2 regions of the Streptomonospora sediminis genome follow, and region 2 is predicted to be linked to the other one. Evidence: riboswitches for the same ligand, from Rfam matches in the RefSeq annotation. Region 2 holds a riboswitch; the other holds the start of a gene.
The links. A riboswitch is a leader RNA that binds a small molecule or an ion and turns the genes downstream of it on or off. The one in region 2 is predicted to bind glycine.

Region 1: it holds a riboswitch for glycine, as region 2 does, so the genes downstream of both, gcvP (aminomethyl-transferring glycine dehydrogenase) here and gcvT (glycine cleavage system aminomethyltransferase GcvT) in region 2, are expected to answer to the same signal.

Annotation. Positions count from the first base shown of each region.
Region 1 covers NZ_BAAGYZ010000017.1:27,965-34,812, reverse strand. Annotated here, with positions in the region: gene gcvP (aminomethyl-transferring glycine dehydrogenase) at 1-2,250, opposite strand, end outside; glycine riboswitch at 2,370-2,460, opposite strand; gene ACYVD5_RS04760 (MerR family transcriptional regulator) at 2,809-3,405, opposite strand; gene ACYVD5_RS04755 (FAD-binding protein) at 4,084-5,358, shown strand; gene ligD (non-homologous end-joining DNA ligase) at 5,414-6,328, opposite strand; gene ku (non-homologous end joining protein Ku) at 6,429-6,848, shown strand, end outside.
Region 2 covers NZ_BAAGYZ010000072.1:85,416-92,263, forward strand. Annotated here, with positions in the region: gene pip (prolyl aminopeptidase) at 1-190, opposite strand, end outside; gene ACYVD5_RS14795 (3-deoxy-7-phosphoheptulonate synthase) at 678-1,733, shown strand; glycine riboswitch at 2,237-2,336, shown strand; gene gcvT (glycine cleavage system aminomethyltransferase GcvT) at 2,481-3,602, shown strand; gene gcvH (glycine cleavage system protein GcvH) at 3,767-4,147, shown strand; gene ACYVD5_RS14810 (serine hydroxymethyltransferase) at 4,152-5,423, shown strand; gene ACYVD5_RS14815 (L-serine ammonia-lyase) at 5,528-6,848, shown strand, end outside.

The sequences.
Region 1 (6,848 bases), on a different contig from region 2:
GGCCAGGTGGGCGCGCGCCGCGACCGGGCCCACGCCCGGACCGCCGCCGCCGTGCGGGATGCAGAAGGTCTTGTGCAGGTTGAGGTGGCTGACATCGGCACCGAACTCGCCCGGCTTGGCCCAGCCCAGCAGCGCGTTCAGGTTGGCACCGTCGACGTAGACCTGCCCGCCGGCCTCGTGCACCAGGCGGCACACCTCGGTAATGGTGTCCTCGTAGACCCCGTGCGTGGAGGGGTAGGTGACCATGATCGCCGCCAGGTCGCCGACGTGCGCGGCGGTCTTGGCCCGCAGGTCCTCCAGGTCGATGTTGCCGCCGTCGTCGCAGGCCACGACCTTGACCCGCATCCCGGCCATGGTCGCGCTTGCGGCGTTGGTGCCGTGCGCGGAGCTGGGGATCAGGCAGACGTCGCGGCCGTGCTCGCCGCGGCCGCGGTGGTAGCCGCGGATCGCCAGCAGCCCGGCCAGTTCGCCCTGGGAGCCGGCGTTGGGCTGCAGCGACACGGCATCGTAGCCGGTGATCTCGGCCAGCCAGCGCTCCAGGTCGCGCACGATGCGCACAGTGCCCGCGGCCTGGTCCAACGGCGCGAACGGGTGCAGCGCCGCGAACTCCGGCCAGGTCACCGACTCCATCTCGGCGGTGGCGTTGAGCTTCATGGTGCACGAGCCCAGCGGGATCATGGTCCGGTCCAGCGCCAGGTCCTTATCGGAGAGGCGGCGCATGTAGCGCAGCAGCGAGGTTTCGCTGCGGTGCGCCGAGAAGACCGGGTGCCCCAGGTAGTCCACACCGCGCCGCAGCTCGGCGGGCAGCGCCGGGGCTCCGTTGCCGGAACCGCCGGAGCCGCCCGAGCCGGCGGTCTCACCCTGCTGCCGTTTGGTGCCGTTGGCGGGGCCGCCGGTGAACGCGTCGACCACGTCCTGCAGGTGGGCGGGCGTGGTGGCCTCGTCGCAGGAGATGCCCACCGTGTCGGCGTCGGCCGCCAGCAGGTTGATCCCCCGCTCGGCCGCGGCCTCGACCACGGCCAGGGCGCCGCCGCGCACCCGCACGCGCAGGGTGTCGAAGAACTCGTCGTGGACGACCTGGCACCCGGCTGCGCGCAGCCGCGCCGCCAGTTCGACGGCGCGGCCGTGCACCTGTTCGGCGATGGCGCGCAGGCCGTCGGGGCCGTGGTAAACCGCGTACATCCCGGCCATGACGGCCAGCAGCACCTGGGCGGTGCAGATGTTGCTGGTGGCTTTCTCGCGGCGGATGTGCTGTTCGCGGGTCTGCAGCGCGAGGCGGTAGGCGGGCTTGCCGGCGTTGTCGACCGAGACGCCGACCAGCCGGCCGGGCAGCTGGCGCTGCAACCCTTCGCGCACCGACATGTAGCCGGCGTGCGGACCGCCGAAGGCCATGGGTACGCCGAAGCGCTGGGTGGAGCCCACGGCGATGTCGGCGCCCATCGAGCCGGGGCTGCGCAGCATGGCCAGCGCGAGGATGTCGGCGGCCACCACCGCCAGTGCGCCGCGCTCGTGTGCCTCGGCGATGACGGGCCGGGGGTCGCGCACCGCGCCGCCGGCCGCCGGGTACTGCACGAGCACGCCGAAGGCATCGGTGTCGGGCAGGCCCGCCGACAGGTCGGCCACGACCACGTCGATGCCGAGGGGTTCGGCGCGGGTGCGCAGCACCGACAGGGTCTGCGGGAACACATCGGAGTCGACGATGAACGCGTTGCCCTTGGCGCGGGTGGCGCGCCGCGCCAGGGTCATCGACTCGGCCGCGGCGGTCGCCTCGTCCAGCAGCGACGCACCGGTGACGTCCAGGCCGGTGAGGTCGGAGACCATCGTCTGGAAGTTCAGCAGCGCCTCAAGGCGCCCTTGGGAGATCTCGGGCTGGTAGGGCGTGTAGGCGGTGTACCAGGCCGGGTTCTCCAGGATGTTGCGCCGGATGACCGGCGGGGTGACCGTGTCGTAGTAGCCCTGGCCGATCATCGAGGTCAGCACGCGGTTGCGGTCGGCCAGCTCGCGCAGTTCGGCCAGCGCCGCTGTTTCGCCGGCGGCCGCGGGCAGTTCCAGCGGCGCCGGGCGGCCCGGTCCGGTGAGGATGCGCTCGGGCAGCGCCGCGGTCATCAATTCGGTCGTGCTGCCGTAGCCGACCGCCTTGAGCATCTGGGACACCTCGGCCGGGTCCGGACCGATGTGCCGGTCAGCGAAGTCGCGGGCCGGTTCGCCACCGGCGTCCGGTCCTCGGTCACGGGTTGGCTGCTCCGTCATGGAGACCTCCTGGTCGCTTGGCCGCCTCGGCGGCTGCTCCTGTGTGGTCTCCCCCTCTGTCACTCACGGCTGTGCAAAGCCGCGGCGCAGGCACGTCTCGCCTACCGCTCCAGAGTGGCCTCCTCCGCGCGGTCCTTGGTGCCTGAGAGGTTACTGGGGAGTGTTGCCCCGTCGGCGCCCCTGGTACGGGGTCTCTCCCGCGCGGTATCGACGGCCAGATTGGTGTCGACTGCAGTGTTCAGATGTGAGTGGTCATTATCTACGGAAACCGCGGACCGTATCGCGGCGGGGTCCCCGTCGGGCCGTGCCGATCGTGTCCCCGCACCTACGACGGTACTGGATCCGGACGGGCCTATGCCTCCCGACCCGGCGTCCTGATCCGTGCCGCAATCCGGGTGCCGACCGATGCCGGGGCGCGGGTCGGCCCCGCTGAGGCGGTGCACGGCGCGCCCGCCGCAGACCCGCGGGCGCCGGGGCCGCGGACGGCCGGCGGGAGGCGGCACAAAACGCCCGCCCGGGCGGGATCTTGCGGGCGGGATCTTCAGTCGGCCGCCGCAATCACCCGGTCTTGCGCTCGCGGCGGCGCCGGGCGAGTTCGTCGGCCGGGCAGGGTTCGGGGCTCAGCGACTCGCTCAGCCGTTCGCCGGGGAACTCGTCGAGCGCGCCTTCGAGTTCGCGCCACACGCGGCCCAGCGCGATCCCGAACACGCCCTGGCCGCCCTGCATGAGATCGACCACTTCGTCGGGCGAGGTGCACTCGTAGACGCTCACGCCATCGCTCATCAGCGTGATCTGGGCGAGGTCGGAGGTCCCGCGGTAGCGCAAGTGCTCGACCGCCGGACGGATCTGCTGGAGGGAAATGCCGGTGTCCAGCAACCGCTTGACGACCTTGAGCAGCAGGACGTCGCGGAAGTCGTAAAGGGGGGGTCCGCCGCCCTCAGGCCGCACGCTCGGGGTGACCAGGCCGGTGCGGGCCCAGTAGTCGAGTTGCCGATAAGTGATTCCGGCGGCCGCACACGCGGTGGGGCCGCGATAACCGACGTCCATAGGCAGCGCCACCACGTCCTCTTCGCACAGCAGGCCCTGCTCCCCAGCTCGCCGTATAGCTGTATGCCTGAGAGCGGAGGTTTGCTGCTCACCGCTAGTAACCGCCACGCCGAACCTCCGGCTCCTCGGCCCACGGCGAATGACAGGGGGCATGAAGGGTGCGCCGCGGGTTCCTTCGACATTGAAGGTAAGCCGGTCGCATGGACAGCGTCAACGACACCCATCGGCGCGTCGCGGAACCTCTTCGACAGTCGCGGGCATCCCGCGCCGCGCATCCGCAAGCACAGCCGCACCGGTAACCCCGCGCCACTACCGCACCGCCGCGACCTGCACCGAAACGCGGCGGCGGCGCAGGGCCCGCCGGCGGCCCGGCGGCCGGGTCCCGGGGCGCCCGGCGCAGCGGTATCCGACACGCCCGCGCAGTGGCGGGCGCGCCGCGCCGCCACGGAAACCGCAGCCCCCACCGGGCTGGTCCCGGGCGGTGTGCGCCGGCGCCCTGCCCGGTATCGTACCCGCCGGACCCGCCCCCTGCTGTGACGCGCCCGGTAGCGGCACCGCACGCAGCGTAGGTACGCAACGCGCAGCATGCCGGTGCCGATGGCCCCGTTCCCCCGCCCCACCGCGGCTGCACCTCCAAAAGCCCCTGACGCGCCGCCCGGTGCAGCGGCGAGCCCGTGCACAGCCGCCCGCCCGGCCGCTGTGCGCAGCGCGTCTGGTATGTCTGGTTCCTGATCGCAGCGGGCGGCAGCGGCCGCCCGCCCCATCCACCGCAGGGAAGGTCCCCAGGTGAACCGGCGCACCACGAACTGGGCGGGAAACATCGGCTTCGGCGCCGAGCGTGTCCACCGCCCCACCACCGTCGCGCAACTGCAGGCGGTCGTCGCCCGCGCCGAGCGGGCACGCGCCCTGGGCAGCGGCCACTCCTTCAACTCCGTCGCCGATACCCCGGGCGACCTCGTCTCGCTCGCCGACCTGCCGCGAACCATGGAACTCGACACCGCCGCGGGCACGGTCCAGGTGGGTGCCGGGGTCCGCTACGCCGAACTGGCGCAGTGGCTGCAGGAGCGCGGGCGGGCCCTGCACAACCTGGGTTCGCTGCCGCACATATCGGTGGCCGGCTCGTGCGCGACCGCCACCCACGGATCGGGTGACGCCAACGGCAACCTCGCCACCGAGGTGGAGGCGCTGGAGCTGGTGACCGCAGGGGGCGACCTGGCCGTTCTCAGCCGCGCCGAACACGGCGCCGAGTTCGACGGCATGGTGGTGGCGCTGGGCGCGCTGGGTGTGGTCACCTCGATGACGCTGCGCACCCGGCCCGACTTCGACGTCGCCCAGCGGGTCTACGAGCGGCTGCCGCTGGAGGCGTTCGCCGAGCATTTCGACGAGATCGCCGGCGCCGCCTACAGCGTCAGCCTGTTCAACCGCTGGCGCGAACCGGTGATCGACCAGGTGTGGACAAAGCACCGCACGAGCGACCCGCTGCCGCCGGGAACCGAATCGGGCCTGTTCGGCGCGCTGCCGGCCCCGGGCCCGCGCCACCCGATCCCGGAGATGTCCACCGAGCACTCCACCGAGCAGCTCGGCGCGGTCGGCCCTTGGTCGGAGCGCCTGCCGCACTTCCGCCCCGGTTCGCCGCCCAGCACCGCGGGCAACGAGCTGCAGGCGGAGTACCTGATGCCGCGAAGCAACGCCGCCGCGGCGCTGCAGGCGCTGGAGCCGCTGCGCAGCGAGCTTGCGGGCGTGGTGCTGGTGCATGAGATCCGCACCATCGCCGCCGACGGGCTGTGGCTGAGCCCTAGTTTCGGACAGGACACGGTGGCCTTCCACTTCACCCTGGTTCCGGACTCCGCTGCGGTGCTGGCGGTGCTGGAGCGCGTCGAGGAGCGCCTGGCGCCCTTCGGTGCCGTTCCGCACTGGGGCAAGCTGTTCACGGCCGCGCCCGGGGCGCTGCGGGAGCGCTACAGCCGGGTGGACGACTTCACGGCGCTGGCGGACCGGTTCGACCCGCACGGCAAGTTCCGCAACGAGTTCCTGCAGCGCCACATCTTCGGCGGCGCCTGAGCCGAGCCGCGCCCGCTCGCCCGCCTCCTGCGGCCCGGCCCTGCTGCCGTGCCGCTCAGGCGGCCTCCAGCCGCTCGATGGCCCGGCGCGGCGAGCGGGCGTGGCGGGACATGCCGCGCCAGGGCTCGGCGCCGGTGCGCTCCGCAAAGTTGCGTACCGTCCAGGCCCGCGCCGAGTCGAGGTGCTCCAGTTCCTCCCACCGCAGCGGGGTGGCCACCGGCGCGCCGGGCAGTGCCCGCACCGAGTAGGGCGCCACCGCCAGTTGGGCATAGCCGTTGCGCAGGTAGTCCAGGAACAGCCGGTCGCCGCGCCGCTGCTTGCGGAAGCTGGTGGTCAGCGCCTCGGGGCGGCGCCGGGCGGCCAGTTCGGCGATGACATGGGCAAGGTCGCGCGCTTGGGCGGCGTCGATCTCGGGGCGGATGGGCGCGACGATGTGCAGCCCGCGCGACCCGGTGGTCATCACGAAAGCGGCCAGCCCCAGTCCGTCCAGCACTTCGCGGACGTGGTGGGCGGCGCGGCACACGGCCGCGAAGTCGTCGCCGGGCGGGTCCAGGTCGATGACCAGCCGGTCGGGGTTGCGCAGGCTGCCGACCCGGCTCAGCCAGGCGTGCAGGGTGATGGAGGCCTGGTCGGCCAGCCACACCAGGGTGGCGGTGTCGTCGCAGACCAGCATTTCGGTTTCGGCGCTGCCGTCCTCCTTGGGCACCGTGGCGGCCCCCGCCCACGCGGGCGCATAGGAGGGGCGGTGCTTGACGAAGAACCCGCCCCCGGGGTCGCCGATGCCGTGCGGGTAGCGCTGCACGGCCAGGGGGCGGCCGCGCAGGTGGCGCAGCATCGGCTCGGCCACCGCGCGGTAGTACTCGGCGACTTCGAGTTTGGTGGGCCCACCGGGTTCGAACAGCTCCTTGCCCGGGCGGCTGATGCGCACCCGGTGCCGGCCCAGCCGCCATGTCCGCGCCTCAGTGTCCACCCGGCTCACCCCCGTTGTATGGCTTTACCCGGACTCCGCAACGTTTTACCTGGTAACGGGCAGGATGGAAGGTAGGTCGCCGAGCGGAAGGAGGCGGGCAATGGCCTCTCCGGTATGGAAGGGAACCCTGACCTTCGGGCTGGTGAGTCTGCCGGTGCGGCTGTTCAGCGCCCGCCAGCGCCACGGCACGCGGTTCCACCAGTTCCAGCGCGGCACCTCCGACCGGATCCGCTACCGGCGGGTGAACGAGCGCACCGGCAAGGAGGTCGACGGCTCGGAGATCGTGCGCGGCGCACCGGCCGATGCCTCCTCGGGCGGCGACGAGTACGTCATCGTGGAGCCCGACGAGCTGGAGGAGATCGCGCCGGGCCGGTCGACGTCCATGGAGATCAGCGCGTTCGTGCCCGTCTCCGATGTCGAGGCGCTGTGGTACGACTCCGCTTATTATGTCGCCCCCGAATCCAAGGGCTCTGCCAAGCCCTACCGGCTGCTGTGTGCGGCGCTGGAGCGCTCGGGGCGG
Region 2 (6,848 bases):
GCACCCGGTAGCGCTGGGGGTCGAACAGGCGGCGGTGGTCAGGGGTGCAGCCGCCCCCGGGGCCTCCGTGCAGGAACACCGCCGGCTTGCCCGCCGGGTTCCCGCACAACTCCCAGTAGATCCGGTGTCCATCGCCCACGTCGAGCATGCCGGAGTCGTAGGGTTCGATGGACGGATACAGCGTGCGCATGGGTAAGGCGTCCTTCGTCGCAGATGTGGCCGTGGCCAATCCTAGAACTGGCATGGGGCGCGCCGGTGACGCGATGCGATCACTGAGCGGCAACGGCCGGAGTTGCGGCGGCGGGCCGCGCCGGTGCCGGCGCCACCGCCGCCCGGTCCGCGCCGAGCCCGGTGCGCAAGATCATTCCAGCGCACGATGGCGCCGGACCATGTTTCCCCGGAGCACAGCGGTGTGGCGAGCGCCGCATCCGGTCCCGCGCGGCGCCTCCCTGGCCCGCATTCGCGGCACGAATGTGTCCAGGGTCACACGAACTGCTGTAGTCCGATCACACCGCGTACGGCCGCGGGCACCTGCCGCGGCCCGATCCGCGTCCGTACCGGCCCACACAGCCCGGCTTCCCGCACGCCGCGGCGCCTCCGGCGGCAGTGCCCGAAGTACGCGCGCGTTAGTGTTCTAGGTGGGTCTGCAGGGGAGACGGAAAAGGGGCACAGAAGGCATGGCCAACACCAACGACACACGCGTCGCCAGCTACCAGCCGCTGATCGCGCCGCGCGACCTGCTGGCCGAACTCCCGATGGGACCGGAGCGTACCGGGCTGGTCGAGGACGCCCGCAACGAGGTCAAGCGCGTTCTCGACGGCACCGACGACCGCCTGCTGGTCATTGTGGGTCCCTGCTCGGTGCACGATCCCGAGGCGGCACTCGACTACGCCGAACGGCTCAAGGCGCTGGCACCCTCGGTGAACGAGGACCTGTGCCTGGTGATGCGGGTCTACTTTGAGAAACCGCGCACAACGCTGGGCTGGAAGGGCTTGATCAACGACCCCGGCCTGGACGAGAGCTACGACGTGCACCGCGGGCTGCGCACCGCCCGCAAGCTGCTGTTGGACATCGGCTCGATCGGCGTGCCCGCCGGCACGGAGTTCCTCGACCCCATCACGCCGCAGTACATCGCCGACGCCGTCGCCTGGGGCGCTATCGGCGCCCGCACCACCGAAAGCCAGGTGCACCGCCAACTCGGCAGCGGGCTGAGCATGCCGGTCGGCTTCAAGAACGGTACCGACGGCGACGTCCAGGTGGCCGTCGACGCCTGCGGCGCTTCGGCCGCCTCGCACACGTTCTTCGGGATCGACCCGGCGGGCTCGGGTTCGGTGGTGGTCACCGCGGGCAACCCGGACTGCCATGTCATCCTGCGCGGGGGCCGCGGCGGACCCAACTTCGCTGCGCAGAGCGTCGGCTCGGCGCTGGATGTGATCGAGGGCTCGGGGCTGCCGCGGCGGCTGATGATCGACGCCAGCCACGCCAACAGCGGCAAGGACCACACCCGCCAGCCCGCGGTGGCCGAGTCCATCGCCGCGCAGGTCGCCGACGGCCAGCAGGGCGTGATCGGCGTGATGCTGGAGAGCTTCATCGAGGCGGGCGCCCAAGAGCTCGACGACCCGGCGAGCCTGGTCTACGGGCGCTCCATCACCGACAAGTGCATGGACTGGTCCACGACCGAGGGTGTGCTGGCCGGCCTTGCCGAGGCGGTACGCAAGCGCCGTTCGGCCTGATCCCCGTATAAGAAGCGTGTGTTAGCGGCACCGAGGGCGGCGGTCGGCCCGGGTGGGCGCGCGTGTGTCCGTTATGTCGGATTCCAGGGGTGGTCGTGCGCCCGTTATGCCGGGTTTCCGGCGATGATCATGTTGAAGTGCCTGTCTCAGCTTTGAAATCCGGGCATTTCCGCAGGGTCGGTGCGCCGCCCGCCCCGGCCGCCTGCGGTGGGACCGGTGACCGCCCGCCCCCGCCGCCCGCGGCCGTTGCCGCTGCTTTCAGCCCGGGCCACCTGTAGTCGGCCGCGGGCAAGGCCGCCGAGCGGACCCGTGTCCGACGCGGTTCCCGAACGCGCTGGTCGGCCACCCACCGGTGCCTGCGTGCGGGTCGGCTTCTTCAGGGGTGATCGGGGCCCGTCCCGCCTCCGCCTCTGCCCCACCCCTGGTCAGCGCGTTCTCGGTGGTGATTGGCCCGCCCTGTTCTGTTCGCGGAAGGGCTGCGCTGCTAACCTGGAATCGGTCGCTGATTCCGTACGGGAGAGAGTCCGTGCAGCCGGCACGGGCCGCCGAAGGAGCAATTCCTCCCCAGAAAACCTCTCAGGCGCGCCGGACCGTACGGTCGAGACCACTCTGGAAAGCAGGGGCGCTTGCGCCCCTCGCCGAAGGTGCAAGCCGCGTCCGCGCGGCGAAGCTCTCAGGCACCGATGACAGAGGGGGAGGATGGCAACGCCAGTGACGAAACGACGTCCATCCTCTCGGGAGTGAGTCATGACTGCGCCGGATCAGGGATCTGTACCGCGCACAACACCGCTGCACGGTCTCCATGAGCGCGCCGGGGCCACCCTCGTCGACTTCGCCGGCTGGGAAATGCCGCTGCGCTACGGCGGCGAACGCGCCGAGCACACCGCGGTACGCGAGACAGCGGGCCTGTTCGACCTCTCCCACATGGGCGAGATCCACATCACCGGCCCGCAGTCCGCCGACATGCTCGACTACGCCCTGGTCGGCCACCTGTCCAAGGTCACGCCGGGGCGCGCCCGCTACACCATGATCACCGCCGCCGACGGCGGTGTCCTCGACGACCTCATCGTCTACCGGCTGGCCGATGACGACTACCTGGTGGTGGCCAACGCCGCCAACTCCGACACCGTCATGGCGGCGCTGAGCGAACGCGCTGCAGGCTTCGACGTCCTCGTTGAGGACCGCTCCCCCGACTACGCGCTGATCGCGGTGCAGGGCCCGGCCGCCGCCGCGATCCTCGCCCCGCTCACCGATGCCGACCTCGGCTCCATCCGGTACTTCGCGGGCTACCACCAGCACGTTGCCGGGCACCCCGTGCTGCTGGCGCGCACCGGCTACACCGGCGAGGACGGCTTCGAGATCTTCCTCGCGCCGGGCGACTCCGCGCCCGAGGTCTGGGACGCGCTGCTGAAGGCCGGCGAACCGCACGGGCTGGTACCCGCCGGGCTGTCCGCCCGCGACACGTTGCGCCTCGAAGCCGGCATGCCGCTCTACGGCAACGAACTCGACTCGGCCACCACGCCCTTCGACGCCAACCTGGGCCGCGTCGTCAAGCTGGACAAGCCCGGCGATTTCGTCGGCCGCGCGGCGCTGCAGCGCGTCGCCGACTCCGGGCCGCGCCACCGCCTGGTCGGGCTGGCGGGCCGCGGACGCCGGCCGCTGCGCCACGGCAACCCCGTCCTGCTCGACGGCCGGCCGGTCGGCGCGGTCACCAGCGGGGCGCCCTCCCCCACCCTCGGCAAGCCCATCGCCATGGCTTATATCGATAGCGGGGCCGACCCGGCCGCGGGCGAGACCGCCGTCGACGTCCGCGGCCGCCACGAGGCCGTCGACGTCGTCGACCTGCCCTTCTACCGGCGGGAGCACTGACTTCCGCGGCACGAAACCGCGCACACCGCGTGCGGGCGCACCGGCCTTACCGGCAGAATCGAGCGGGGTGGAACCGGTAGCGGTCCACACGCCGAACGGGCCGCCCGGCCGTGCGCGGAGGGCCGCGCGGTACCCGGACAACGACGACCTCCTGGAGAGTTGAATTGAGCGTTCCCGCGGAGTTGAACTACACGAGCGAGCACGAGTGGGTTGCGATCGCCGACGGTGTCGCCACGGTCGGCATCACCGCCTTCGCCGCCGAAGCGCTCGGCGACATCGTCTACGTCGAACCGCCCGAGACCGGCGCGAGCTTGACCTCGGGCGACACCTGCGGGGAGGTGGAGTCGACCAAGTCCGTCAGCGACCTCTACGCGCCCGTCAACGGCGAGGTCGTCGACATCAACCAGACCGCGGTGGACAACCCCGAGGTCATCGGAACCGACCCCTACGGCCAAGGGTGGCTCTTCAAGGTGGAGGTCACCGAGGAACCGTCCGAACTGCTCTCCCCGGAGCAGTACACGCAGTTGACCGAAGGCGAAGGCTAATCACATGGCGTCTCAGCGCAATCTGCTCGACCAGACCCTCGACCAACTCGACCCCGAGGTCGCAGCCGCCGTCGGCGCGGAGCTGAACCGGCAGCGCGACACCCTGGAAATGATCGCCTCGGAGAACTTCGCTCCGCAGGCGGTGCTGGAGGCCCAGGGCACCGTCCTCACCAACAAGTACGCCGAGGGCTACCCCGGCAAGCGCTACTACGGGGGCTGCGAGCACGTCGACGTGGTCGAGCAGCTCGCGATCGACCGGGCCAAGGAGCTGTTCGGCGCCGAGCACGCCAACGTGCAGCCGCACTCCGGCGCCCAGGCCAACACCGCGGTGTACTTCTCGCTGCTCAAGCCGGGCGACACCATCCTGGGTCTGGACCTGGCCCACGGCGGGCACCTGACCCACGGCATGAAGCTGAACTACTCCGGCAAGATCCTCAACGCGGTCGCCTACCATGTGCGTCCCGAGGACGGCACGGTCGACTACGACGAGGTCGAGGCGCTGGCCAAGGAGCACCGGCCGCGGATGATCGTCGCCGGCTGGTCGGCCTACCCGCGCCAGCTCGACTTCGCGCGCTTCCGCAAGATCGCCGACGAGGTCGACGCGCTGCTCATGGTGGACATGGCGCACTTCGCCGGCCTGGTGGCCGCGGGCCTGCACCCCAGCCCGGTGCCCTACGCCGACGTGGTGACCACCACGACGCACAAGACTCTGGGCGGTCCCCGGGGCGGGCTCATCCTCAGCAAGGAAGAGTTCGGCAAGAAGATCAACTCCGCGGTGTTCCCGGGCATGCAGGGCGGTCCGCTGGAGCACGTGATCGCGGGCAAGGCGGTCTCGCTGAAGGTCGCGGCGGGCGACGAGTTCGCCGACCGCCAGCGTCGCACCGTCTCCGGCGCCAAGATCGTCGCCGAGCGGCTGATGCGCGAGGACGCTGTGCAGGCGGGTGTGAGCGTGCTCAGCGGCGGCACCGATGTCCACCTGCTGCTGGTCGACCTCGTGAACTGCCAACTCAACGGCCGCGAGGCCGAGGACCGGCTGCACGATATCGGCATCACGGTTAATCGAAACGCCGTACCGAACGACCCGCGGCCGCCTATGGTGACATCAGGGCTGCGTATCGGCACCCCGGCGCTGGCCACCCGCGGGTTCGGCGACGAGGACTTCGCCGAGGTCGCCGACATCATCGCCGAAGCGCTCAAACCCGAATACAAGGCCGAACAACTGCGTACGCGCGTCGAGGCGCTCGTACGCAAGCACCCGCTCTACCCGGAGCTGTAGCGAGGGCTGCCTGCCCTCCTGGTGCGGCCGGGCCGCGCGCCGCCTGCCGGTCCGGCCGCACCGCAACCATCAGCACTCCTGTTCCCGCGAAGGAGGGCAGGACCATGGCCATCAGCGTCTTCGACCTGTTCACGATCGGCATCGGCCCATCGAGCTCGCACACCGTCGGTCCGATGCGGGCCGCCCGAACGTTCGCAACCGGGCTGGCCGAATCCGGGCTGGCGGAAAAGACCGCCACCGTGCGCGCCGACCTGTACGGCTCGCTCGCCCTGACCGGCAAGGGGCACGGCAGCGACCGCGCGGTCATCCTCGGCCTACTCGGCGAAACCCCTGAGGGCGTCGACATCGACGCCGCACCGGGCATGCTGGAGCAGGTCCGTGCGCAGGGCAGGCTGCTGCTCGGCGGCGAACACGAGATCGGGTTCGACCCCGCCGAGCAGCTCGACTTCCGCCGCAAGGAGTCCCTGCCCGGTCACCCCAACGGGATGCGGTTCACCGCGTTCGACGCCGACGGCACCGAACTGCGCTCGCGCACCTACTTCTCGGTGGGCGGGGGTTTCGTCGTCGACGAGGAGGCGGTGGGCGCCGACCGGATCACCTCCGACGAAACCGCCCAGCCCTATCCGTTCGCCACCGCCGCGGAACTGCTGGAGATCTGCCGCGAAACCGGCATGTCCATCAGCGCGGTCATGCTCGCCAACGAACGGGCGTTCGGCCGCACCGACACCGAGATCCGCGACGGGCTGCTGGCGATCTGGCGGGCAATGCGCGCGTGCGTGCGCCGGGGCGTGAACACCGAGGGCACGCTGCCGGGCGGGCTGAAGGTCCCCCGCCGGGCGCACCGGCTCTACCGCCAACTCGGCGGCCACTGCGACTCCGACGGCCTGGTCGGCCCGGCCCGCGGCGACCCCGACGATCCGATGCGCGGCACCGACTGGATCACGCTGTACGCGCTGGCGGTCAACGAGGAGAACGCGGCCGGGGGCCGCGTGGTCACCGCGCCCACCAACGGCGCGGCCGGGATCATCCCCGCTGTGCTGCACTACTACGCCCACTTCACCCAGGGCGCCGGCGACGAAGGGGCGGTGCGTTTCCTGCTGACCGCCGGGGCGGTCGGCATCCTCTACAAGGAGAACGCCTCGATCTCGGGCGCCGAGGTCGGCTGCCAGGGCGAGGTCGGATCGGCGTCCTCGATGGCCGCCGCGGGCCTTGCCGAGGCGTGGGGAGCCACCCCGGCCCAGGTCGAGAACGCCGCCGAGATCGCGATGGAACACAACCTGGGCCTGACCTGCGACCCCATCGGCGGCCTGGTGCAGGTGCCCTGCATCGAACGCAATGCCCTGGCCGCGGTCAAGGCCATCAGCGCCGCCCGCATAGCGGTCCGCGGCGACGGCAGCCACTTCGTCTCACTCGACAAGGTCATCC